Regions from separate parts of the Lysinibacillus sp. Y5S-8 genome, predicted to be linked through region 1. Evidence: a T-box and tRNA genes for the amino acid it is inferred to sense, from the RefSeq annotation. Region 1 holds a T-box; the other regions hold tRNA genes.

Region 1 (3,222 bases):
TATGCGAGAAACATTTTGTTTTCCTGGATATGGTTGTCCAACAGAATTAGCTGCTGTACAAATTAAACCACAGTGGCAAGCCATGCAGTTAGAGGATTCACTTCGATTAATGGGCATCTACCATATTACTGCACATGTTCGTTTTGATTTTCAAGATATGCAAGCATTTACAGGTGATGATAATTTAATTACAATTGATGCCCTTGATGTCCAAGGAGATACTGGTTATTTTGAGTATGCTGTACCTTTACATGTGGATTTACCAAAAGAATCAGATGTCAAAGATTTAATGGTCAAAGATATTCGCCCTAGTCTGTCGAATCAGATGTGTCAGCTTGAGTGGACAGTTACAAGTATTTTTAACGAATATGAACCCGTTGTTGAAAATGATACTTTAGACAATCCACACCTAATGGCTCATGCTTTCGATCAAGAAGAAAAAATGGCTGTAATCGAGGAAAGTGTTCAAGTGAAACAACCTACCGCAGTAGCAGCAGCTTCACGCCAAGAGACCTCTACAACAGTTGACCAAAAGATAGCAATGAGAGAATCCTCAAGCCATATTGTTGTACGTGAATCCAGCACTTGGCATGAAGTGCCTTCCATGATTTGGGACCTAACAGAAGAGTATACACCGCTTAAAGTCCGTGTTTCAAATGATGTCTTTCAAAAGTAAATAGCAGAGAAGTAGTAGGAGCAATAAGAAGACTAAATCGCCTGATGTTGGCACAATAATGACACGGATAAACTGAAAAGCACAAATTGGCACAATAATGGTTCTACAATAAAAACGAACTTGTCGTAGCCAAGGGGGTAAAAGCCAAGGGTTATACTTGCGTCGACGCATTGAATTGTCACTTCCTTTTCTATTTACTTTACTCTTACTAAAAGATGACTAAATCACTTGAAAAATGACACGATTCTGCGGTACAATAAGGAAAATCAAATACAGATGCTATGATAGGGAAGAGTAAATTATGTCTACATTTTCAGAGAGGAAACGGTAGCTGAGAAGTTTCTATTTGTACTTAGTTGAAGGTAGCCCTTGAGCAGCTTTAGTGAACTAACAGTAGTTAAAGCCGGTTAAACACCGTTACCGAATTAAGAGCCAGTAGGGAAGGCTGAGAAAATGTGTCATTTAGCATTGATCTTAACCGCTGCTGGAATTAAAGGTGGTACCGCGAATTAAAACTCCTTCGTCCTTTTAGACGAGAGGAGTTTTTTTATTGGGTAAAAAAATGAACAGCATTTCTTTACCAATAGTCTTCAAACAATAGGAGGAGTCAAGATGACAGAAAACATTTCAATGCCAACTAAATATGACCCACAGTCCATTGAAGCCGGTCGCTATGAATGGTGGTTACAAGGGAAATTTTTCGAGGCACAGCCTGAAAGTGGGAAAAAGCCTTATTCCATCGTTATTCCACCACCGAACGTAACAGGTAAATTACATCTTGGGCATGCTTGGGATACAACATTACAAGATATCCTTACTCGTATGAAACGCATGCAAGGCTATGATGCCCTTTGGTTACCAGGTATGGACCATGCAGGGATCGCAACACAAGCAAAAGTAGAAGCAAAACTGCGTGAGGATAATATTACACGTTATGATTTAGGCCGTGAAAAATTCCTTGAAAAAACATGGGAATGGAAAGAAGAATATGCTGGACATATTCGTGATCAATGGGCAAAGCTTGGCCTTGGTTTAGACTACACACGTGAACGTTTCACACTAGATAAAGGTCTTTCAGATGCAGTTAAAACAGTTTTTATTGAGTTATATGAAAAAGGTTTAATTTACCGTGGCGAACGTATTATCAACTGGGATCCAGCAGCGAAAACAGCACTATCTGATATTGAGGTAATTTATCAGGATGTGCAAGGTGCATTCTATCATATGAAATATCCTTTAGCGGATGGTTCAGGATATGTAGAAGTTGCTACAACACGTCCTGAAACAATGCTCGGTGACTCTGGGGTAGCTGTTCACCCGAACGATGAGCGCTATCAGCATTTAATTGGTAAAACAGTTATTTTACCGATTGTAGGTCGTGAAATTCCGATTGTAGCTGATGACTATGTTGATAAGGAATTTGGTACTGGAGTTGTAAAAATGACACCAGCACATGATCCGAACGACTTTGAAGTTGGAAATCGTCACAACCTAGAGCGCATTCTTGTGATGAATGAAGACGGTACAATGAATGATCTTGCCGGCAAATATAAAGGGATGGATCGTTTTGAATGCCGTAAGCAAATTGTTGCTGATTTACAAGAAGCAGGCGTGCTGATTCGTATTGAAGAGCATATGCATTCAGTAGGTCACTCTGAACGTTCTGGTGCTGTTGTTGAGCCATACCTTTCAGCACAATGGTTCGTTAAAATGCAACCACTTGCTGACACTTCCCTCGAGCTTCAAAAAGACGAAGAAGGGAAAGTAAACTTTGTCCCAGCTCGTTTTGAAAACACATATTCTCGTTGGATGGAGAATATCCGTGATTGGTGTATTTCTCGTCAATTATGGTGGGGCCATCAAATCCCAGCTTGGTATCATAATGAAACAGGCGAAGTTTACGTAGGAAAAGAAGCTCCAGCTGATTCCAAAAATTGGACACAAGATGAAGATGTACTCGATACTTGGTTCTCTTCTGCGCTATGGCCGTTTTCTACAATGGGCTGGCCAGATGAGGCAAATGAAGAATATAAACGTTATTACCCAACCAGCACATTAGTAACGGGATATGATATTATTTTCTTCTGGGTATCTCGCATGATTTTCCAAGGTCTTGAATTTACAGGTCAACGCCCATTCAAAGATGTGTTAATTCACGGTTTAGTACGTGATGGCGAAGGTCGTAAAATGAGTAAATCACTTGGTAATGGTGTAGATCCAATGGATGTTATTGAGCAATACGGTGCAGACTCTTTACGCTATTTCCTAGCGACTGGTTCATCACCTGGTCAAGATTTACGCTATACAACTGAAAAAGTAGAGGCAGTATGGAATTTTGCCAATAAGATTTGGAATGCATCACGTTTCGCACTTATGAATATGGACGGTATGACCTATGATGAAATCGACTTAACAGGTGAAAAATCCGTTGCTGACAAATGGATCTTAACACGCTTAAATGAAACGATTGAACGTGTAACTTCTCTTGCAGAACGTTATGAATTTGGAGAAGTTGGCCGTGAATTATACAATTTCATTTGGGATGA
Region 2 (3,222 bases), 340 kb from region 1:
ATTGACATCTACGATGTCAGTGGTAGGAGAGCGTTCTAAGTGCGTTGAAGTCAGACCGGAAGGACTGGTGGAGCGCTTAGAAGTGAGAATGCCGGTATGAGTAGCGAAAGACGGGTGAGAATCCCGTCCACCGTATGACTAAGGTTTCCTGAGGAAGGCTCGTCCGCTCAGGGTTAGTCGGGACCTAAGCCGAGGCCGATAGGCGTAGGCGATGGACAACAGGTTGATATTCCTGTACCACCTCCTCACCGTTTGAGAAATGGGGGGACGCAGTAGGATAGGGTAAGCGCGCTGTTGGTTATGCGCGTCCAAGCAGTAAGGCGTGTGTGTAGGCAAATCCGCACACTGTAACGTTGAGCTGTGATGGCGAGTCCGTATGGACGAAGTTCCTGATTTCACACTGCCAAGAAAAGCCTCTATCAGGTGAGAGGTGCCCGTACCGCAAACCGACACAGGTAGTCGAGGAGAGAATCCTAAGGTGTGCGAGAGAACTCTCGTTAAGGAACTCGGCAAAATGACCCCGTAACTTCGGGAGAAGGGGTGCTCTTGAGCGTGCAAGCGCATGAGAGCCGCAGTGAATAGGCCCAGGCGACTGTTTAGCAAAAACACAGGTCTCTGCAAAACCGTAAGGTGACGTATAGGGGCTGACGCCTGCCCGGTGCTGGAAGGTTAAGAGGAGTGGTTAGCGCAAGCGAAGCTGCGAATTGAAGCCCCAGTAAACGGCGGCCGTAACTATAACGGTCCTAAGGTAGCGAAATTCCTTGTCGGGTAAGTTCCGACCCGCACGAAAGGCGTAACGATCTGGGCACTGTCTCAACGAGAGACTCGGTGAAATTATAGTACCTGTGAAGATGCAGGTTACCCGCGACAGGACGGAAAGACCCCGTGGAGCTTTACTGTAGCCTGATATTGAATTTTGGTACAACTTGTACAGGATAGGTAGGAGCCAGAGATCTCGGAGCGCCAGCTTCGAAGGAGGCGTCGGTGGGATACTACCCTGGTTGTATTGAAATTCTAACCCATGCCCCTTAGCGGGGCAGGAGACAGTGTCAGGCGGACAGTTTGACTGGGGCGGTCGCCTCCTAAAAGGTAACGGAGGCGCCCAAAGGTTCCCTCAGAATGGTTGGAAATCATTCGTAGAGTGTAAAGGCACAAGGGAGCTTGACTGCGAGACCTACAAGTCGAGCAGGGTCGAAAGACGGGCTTAGTGATCCGGTGGTTCCGCATGGAAGGGCCATCGCTCAACGGATAAAAGCTACCCCGGGGATAACAGGCTTATCTCCCCCAAGAGTCCACATCGACGGGGAGGTTTGGCACCTCGATGTCGGCTCATCGCATCCTGGGGCTGTAGTCGGTCCCAAGGGTTGGGCTGTTCGCCCATTAAAGCGGTACGCGAGCTGGGTTCAGAACGTCGTGAGACAGTTCGGTCCCTATCCGTCGTGGGCGTAGGAAATTTGAGAGGAGCTGTCCTTAGTACGAGAGGACCGGGATGGACACACCGCTGGTGTACCAGTTGTCTTGCCAAAGGCATCGCTGGGTAGCTATGTGTGGACGGGATAAGTGCTGAAAGCATCTAAGCATGAAGCCCCCCTCAAGATGAGATTTCCCATTACGCAAGTAAGTAAGATCCCTCAAAGACGATGAGGTAGATAGGTTCGAGGTGGAAGTGTGGTGACACATGGAGCTGACGAATACTAATCGATCGAGGACTTAACCAAAAATGTTTGAACCATTCAATGAACCGTTTATCCAGTTTTGAAAGAACAAAACTTTCAATAAAAAAAGAGCTTCACGACACTATTTATTTGAAGCTGATATTAAAGGAACTTCTGCTAAGAACGCAACATCCATGTTGCAACGCAGAAGCCAGCACATCCATGTGCAAGTCTAGTGATGATGGCAAAGAGGTCACACCCGTTCCCATACCGAACACGGAAGTTAAGCTCTTTAGCGCCGATGGTAGTTGGGGGCTTCCCCCTGTGAGAGTAGGACGTCGCTAGGCATAGTACCCAGGAGGATTAGCTCAGCTGGGAGAGCATCTGCCTTACAAGCAGAGGGTCGGCGGTTCGAGCCCGTCATCCTCCACCATATGCCGGTTTAGCTCAGCAGGTAGAGCAACTGACTTGTAATCAGTAGGTCGTGGGTTCGATTCCTATAGCCGGCACCATTTTTTAGAGCCATTAGCTCAGTTGGTAGAGCATCTGACTTTTAATCAGAGGGTCGAAGGTTCGAGTCCTTCATGGCTCACCATTTTTAATAATAATAAGCGGGTGTGGCGGAATTGGCAGACGCACTAGACTTAGGATCTAGCGCCGCAAGGCGTGGGGGTTCGACTCCCTTCACCCGCACCATTATTTCATTGCCAGATAAAAAAACTTATGCACATGCGGAAGTAGTTCAGTGGTAGAACACCACCTTGCCAAGGTGGGGGTCGCGAGTTCGAACCTCGTCTTCCGCTCCAAATGTGCCGGGGTGGCGGAACTGGCAGACGCACAGGACTTAAAATCCTGCGGTAGGTGACTACCGTACCGGTTCGATTCCGGTCCTCGGCACCATTTTTAATGCGCCCGTAGCTCAATTGGATAGAGCGTCTGACTACGGATCAGAAGGTTATGGGTTCGACTCCTGTCGGGCGCGCCAAAAAAGAACGGGAAGTAGCTCAGCTTGGTAGAGCACTTGGTTTGGGACCAAGGGGTCGCAGGTTCGAATCCTGTCTTCCCGACCATTTCCAAAGAAATTATGGGGCCTTAGCTCAGCTGGGAGAGCGCCTGCCTTGCACGCAGGAGGTCAGCGGTTCGATCCCGCTAGGCTCCACCATAATAAATTAACCAGTATAAAGATCCTGGCGGCGTAGCTCAGCTGGCTAGAGCGTACGGTTCATACCCGTAAGGTCGGGGGTTCGATCCCCTCTGCCGCCATCTTAAAGGACCTTTAGCTCAGTTGGTTAGAGCAGACGGCTCATAACCGTCCGGTCGCAGGTTCGAGTCCTGCAAGGTCCACCATTTATATAATGCAACGGAGGTATACCCAAGTCTGGCTGAAGGGATCGGTCTTGAAAACCGACAGGCGGGTAACACCGCGCGGGGGTTCGAATCCCTCTACCTCCTCCAGTTTTAAATCTTTATAAATGGTGCTTTAAAAACTCGAAACAGTATAAAATTATCGCGGGGTGGAGCAGTGGTAGCTCGTCGGGCTCATAACCCGAAGGTCGTTGGTTCAAAT
Region 3 (3,222 bases), 1.6 Mb from region 1:
CGCATGAGAGCCGCAGTGAATAGGCCCAGGCGACTGTTTAGCAAAAACACAGGTCTCTGCAAAACCGTAAGGTGACGTATAGGGGCTGACGCCTGCCCGGTGCTGGAAGGTTAAGAGGAGTGGTTAGCGCAAGCGAAGCTGCGAATTGAAGCCCCAGTAAACGGCGGCCGTAACTATAACGGTCCTAAGGTAGCGAAATTCCTTGTCGGGTAAGTTCCGACCCGCACGAAAGGCGTAACGATCTGGGCACTGTCTCAACGAGAGACTCGGTGAAATTATAGTACCTGTGAAGATGCAGGTTACCCGCGACAGGACGGAAAGACCCCGTGGAGCTTTACTGTAGCCTGATATTGAATTTTGGTACAACTTGTACAGGATAGGTAGGAGCCAGAGATCTCGGAGCGCCAGCTTCGAAGGAGGCGTCGGTGGGATACTACCCTGGTTGTATTGAAATTCTAACCCATGCCCCTTAGCGGGGCAGGAGACAGTGTCAGGCGGACAGTTTGACTGGGGCGGTCGCCTCCTAAAAGGTAACGGAGGCGCCCAAAGGTTCCCTCAGAATGGTTGGAAATCATTCGTAGAGTGTAAAGGCACAAGGGAGCTTGACTGCGAGACCTACAAGTCGAGCAGGGTCGAAAGACGGGCTTAGTGATCCGGTGGTTCCGCATGGAAGGGCCATCGCTCAACGGATAAAAGCTACCCCGGGGATAACAGGCTTATCTCCCCCAAGAGTCCACATCGACGGGGAGGTTTGGCACCTCGATGTCGGCTCATCGCATCCTGGGGCTGTAGTCGGTCCCAAGGGTTGGGCTGTTCGCCCATTAAAGCGGTACGCGAGCTGGGTTCAGAACGTCGTGAGACAGTTCGGTCCCTATCCGTCGTGGGCGTAGGAAATTTGAGAGGAGCTGTCCTTAGTACGAGAGGACCGGGATGGACACACCGCTGGTGTACCAGTTGTCTTGCCAAAGGCATCGCTGGGTAGCTATGTGTGGACGGGATAAGTGCTGAAAGCATCTAAGCATGAAGCCCCCCTCAAGATGAGATTTCCCATTACGCAAGTAAGTAAGATCCCTCAAAGACGATGAGGTAGATAGGTTCGAGGTGGAAGTGTGGTGACACATGGAGCTGACGAATACTAATCGATCGAGGACTTAACCAAAAACGTTTGAAACATTCAATGCACGTTTATCCAGTTTTGAAAGAACAACTCTTTCAACTGAATAAGTGAAGTGATGATGGCAAAGAGGCCACACCCGTTCCCATACCGAACACGGAAGTTAAGCTCTTTAGCGCCGATGGTAGTTGGGGGCTTCCCCCTGTGAGAGTAGGACATCGCTTCGCTTATTTTTCGTGGAGGATTAGCTCAGCTGGGAGAGCATCTGCCTTACAAGCAGAGGGTCGGCGGTTCGAGCCCGTCATCCTCCACCATTATTTATACAACAGTATAGTATTATCGCGGGGTGGAGCAGTGGTAGCTCGTCGGGCTCATAACCCGAAGGTCGTTGGTTCAAATCCAGCCCCCGCAACCAAATGGTCCCGTGGTGTAGCGGTTAACATGCCTGCCTGTCACGCAGGAGATCGCCGGTTCGATCCCGGTCGGGACCGCCATTTTTTTTTGCCGGTGTAGCTCAGTTGGTAGAGCAACTGACTTGTAATCAGTAGGTCGTGGGTTCGACTCCTATCGCCGGCACCATTCCCTTGGAGGGGTAGCGAAGTGGCTAAACGCGGCGGACTGTAAATCCGCTCCTTAGGGTTCGGCGGTTCGAATCCGTCCCCCTCCACCATTTTAGGGGCATAGTTCAACGGTAGAATAGAGGTCTCCAAAACCTTTGGTGTGGGTTCGATTCCTACTGCCCCTGCCAGGTATTGAGGTACTCGTTCATATACAGCTGTTATAATTTATATAGTGGCGATTGTGGCGAAGTGGTTAACGCATCGGATTGTGGTTCCGACATTCGTGGGTTCGATTCCCATCAGTCGCCCCATTTTCAAATTGGGGTATAGCCAAGCGGTAAGGCAACGGATTTTGATTCCGTCATGCCTAGGTTCGAATCCTAGTACCCCAGCCATTTTTCTTTTTTACGAGCCATTAGCTCAGTTGGTAGAGCATCTGACTTTTAATCAGAGGGTCGAAGGTTCGAGTCCTTCATGGCTCATCGTTTTTAATGAATATTGCGCCCGTAGCTCAATTGGATAGAGCGTCTGACTACGGATCAGAAGGTTATGGGTTCGACTCCTGTCGGGCGCGCCAATAAATTTATGTTTTCGGAATGTAGCTCAGCTTGGTAGAGCACTTGGTTTGGGACCAAGGGGTCGTAGGTTCGAATCCTGTCATTCCGACCATTTTTTATGTTAAATGGGGCCTTAGCTCAGCTGGGAGAGCGCCTGCCTTGCACGCAGGAGGTCAGCGGTTCGATCCCGCTAGGCTCCACCAGTTCAATATTTTTGGAGGTATACCCAAGTCTGGCTGAAGGGATCGGTCTTGAAAACCGACAGGCGGGTAACACCGCGCGGGGGTTCGAATCCCTCTACCTCCTCCATTTTGGGTCAGTAGCTCAGTTGGTAGAGCATTAGATTGAAGCTCTAAGTGTCGGCGGTTCGATTCCGTCCTGACCCACCATTATTTGCGGGTGTAGTTTAATGGTAAAACCTCAGCCTTCCAAGCTGATGTCGTGAGTTCGATTCTCATCACCCGCTCCAAAATGGGCCTATAGCTCAGCTGGTTAGAGCGCACGCCTGATAAGCGTGAGGTCGATGGTTCGAGTCCATTTAGGCCCATCATTATTCCGAAGTAGCTCAGTTGGTAGTAGCACCTGACTGTTAATCAGGTTGTCGCAGGTTCGAGTCCTGCCTTCGGAGCCACGGCCCGTTGGTCAAGTGGTTAAGACACCGCCCTTTCACGGCGGTAACACGGGTTCGAATCCCGTACGGGTCATCAAGCATGTAGCACAAATATGTGTTACATGCTTTTTCTTTTATCAATAAATGACATAGTAGTAAAGAGTGAAAGCTACGAATCCGCTATCAATGGTTCAGTAGCTTTTTTACATGACTAATATTTTGTTTCTCCTTTCTAATAAGATGTTTCCCACTACTTTTCCTTCTTCATTCACAATATTTTCTAACCATGATTCGATTCATTGTAAATTTGAACAAACTATTTCATATATGCAATATGTATGTTTTTTTATGGCTATTTTCGTGGTGCTTGTCGTTTTGTTC

What was found. The T-box of region 1 lies ahead of V6670_RS16020 (valine--tRNA ligase). A T-box ahead of a tRNA ligase gene usually reads a tRNA of that ligase, here a tRNA-Val.
Region 2: it encodes a tRNA-Val, which carries the amino acid that the T-box ahead of V6670_RS16020 (valine--tRNA ligase) is inferred to sense. The anticodon was not compared.
Region 3: it encodes a tRNA-Val, which carries the amino acid that the T-box ahead of V6670_RS16020 (valine--tRNA ligase) is inferred to sense. The anticodon was not compared.

Annotation. Positions count from the first base shown of each region.
Region 1 covers NZ_CP145889.1:3,291,351-3,294,572, reverse strand. The annotation lists gene V6670_RS16025 (valyl-tRNA synthetase) at 2-676, shown strand; T-box leader at 949-1,207, shown strand; gene V6670_RS16020 (valine--tRNA ligase) at 1,289-3,222, shown strand, end outside.
Region 2 covers NZ_CP145889.1:3,630,929-3,634,150, reverse strand. The annotation lists rRNA gene V6670_RS17760 (23S ribosomal RNA) at 1-1,718, shown strand, start outside; rRNA gene rrf (5S ribosomal RNA) at 1,887-2,002, shown strand; tRNA gene V6670_RS17750 (tRNA-Val) at 2,013-2,088, shown strand; tRNA gene V6670_RS17745 (tRNA-Thr) at 2,092-2,167, shown strand; tRNA gene V6670_RS17740 (tRNA-Lys) at 2,175-2,250, shown strand; tRNA gene V6670_RS17735 (tRNA-Leu) at 2,267-2,351, shown strand; tRNA gene V6670_RS17730 (tRNA-Gly) at 2,387-2,461, shown strand; tRNA gene V6670_RS17725 (tRNA-Leu) at 2,467-2,555, shown strand; tRNA gene V6670_RS17720 (tRNA-Arg) at 2,564-2,640, shown strand; tRNA gene V6670_RS17715 (tRNA-Pro) at 2,649-2,725, shown strand; tRNA gene V6670_RS17710 (tRNA-Ala) at 2,742-2,817, shown strand; tRNA gene V6670_RS17705 (tRNA-Met) at 2,845-2,918, shown strand; tRNA gene V6670_RS17700 (tRNA-Ile) at 2,926-3,002, shown strand; tRNA gene V6670_RS17695 (tRNA-Ser) at 3,018-3,110, shown strand; tRNA gene V6670_RS17690 (tRNA-Met) at 3,164-3,222, shown strand, end outside.
Region 3 covers NZ_CP145889.1:255,774-258,995, forward strand. The annotation lists rRNA gene V6670_RS01155 (23S ribosomal RNA) at 1-1,159, shown strand, start outside; rRNA gene rrf (5S ribosomal RNA) at 1,226-1,341, shown strand; tRNA gene V6670_RS01165 (tRNA-Val) at 1,353-1,428, shown strand; tRNA gene V6670_RS01170 (tRNA-Met) at 1,455-1,529, shown strand; tRNA gene V6670_RS01175 (tRNA-Asp) at 1,533-1,608, shown strand; tRNA gene V6670_RS01180 (tRNA-Thr) at 1,618-1,693, shown strand; tRNA gene V6670_RS01185 (tRNA-Tyr) at 1,701-1,784, shown strand; tRNA gene V6670_RS01190 (tRNA-Trp) at 1,789-1,862, shown strand; tRNA gene V6670_RS01195 (tRNA-His) at 1,910-1,985, shown strand; tRNA gene V6670_RS01200 (tRNA-Gln) at 1,995-2,069, shown strand; tRNA gene V6670_RS01205 (tRNA-Lys) at 2,084-2,156, shown strand; tRNA gene V6670_RS01210 (tRNA-Arg) at 2,175-2,251, shown strand; tRNA gene V6670_RS01215 (tRNA-Pro) at 2,267-2,343, shown strand; tRNA gene V6670_RS01220 (tRNA-Ala) at 2,359-2,434, shown strand; tRNA gene V6670_RS01225 (tRNA-Ser) at 2,448-2,540, shown strand; tRNA gene V6670_RS01230 (tRNA-Phe) at 2,545-2,620, shown strand; tRNA gene V6670_RS01235 (tRNA-Gly) at 2,627-2,700, shown strand; tRNA gene V6670_RS01240 (tRNA-Ile) at 2,705-2,778, shown strand; tRNA gene V6670_RS01245 (tRNA-Asn) at 2,786-2,862, shown strand; tRNA gene V6670_RS01250 (tRNA-Glu) at 2,864-2,935, shown strand.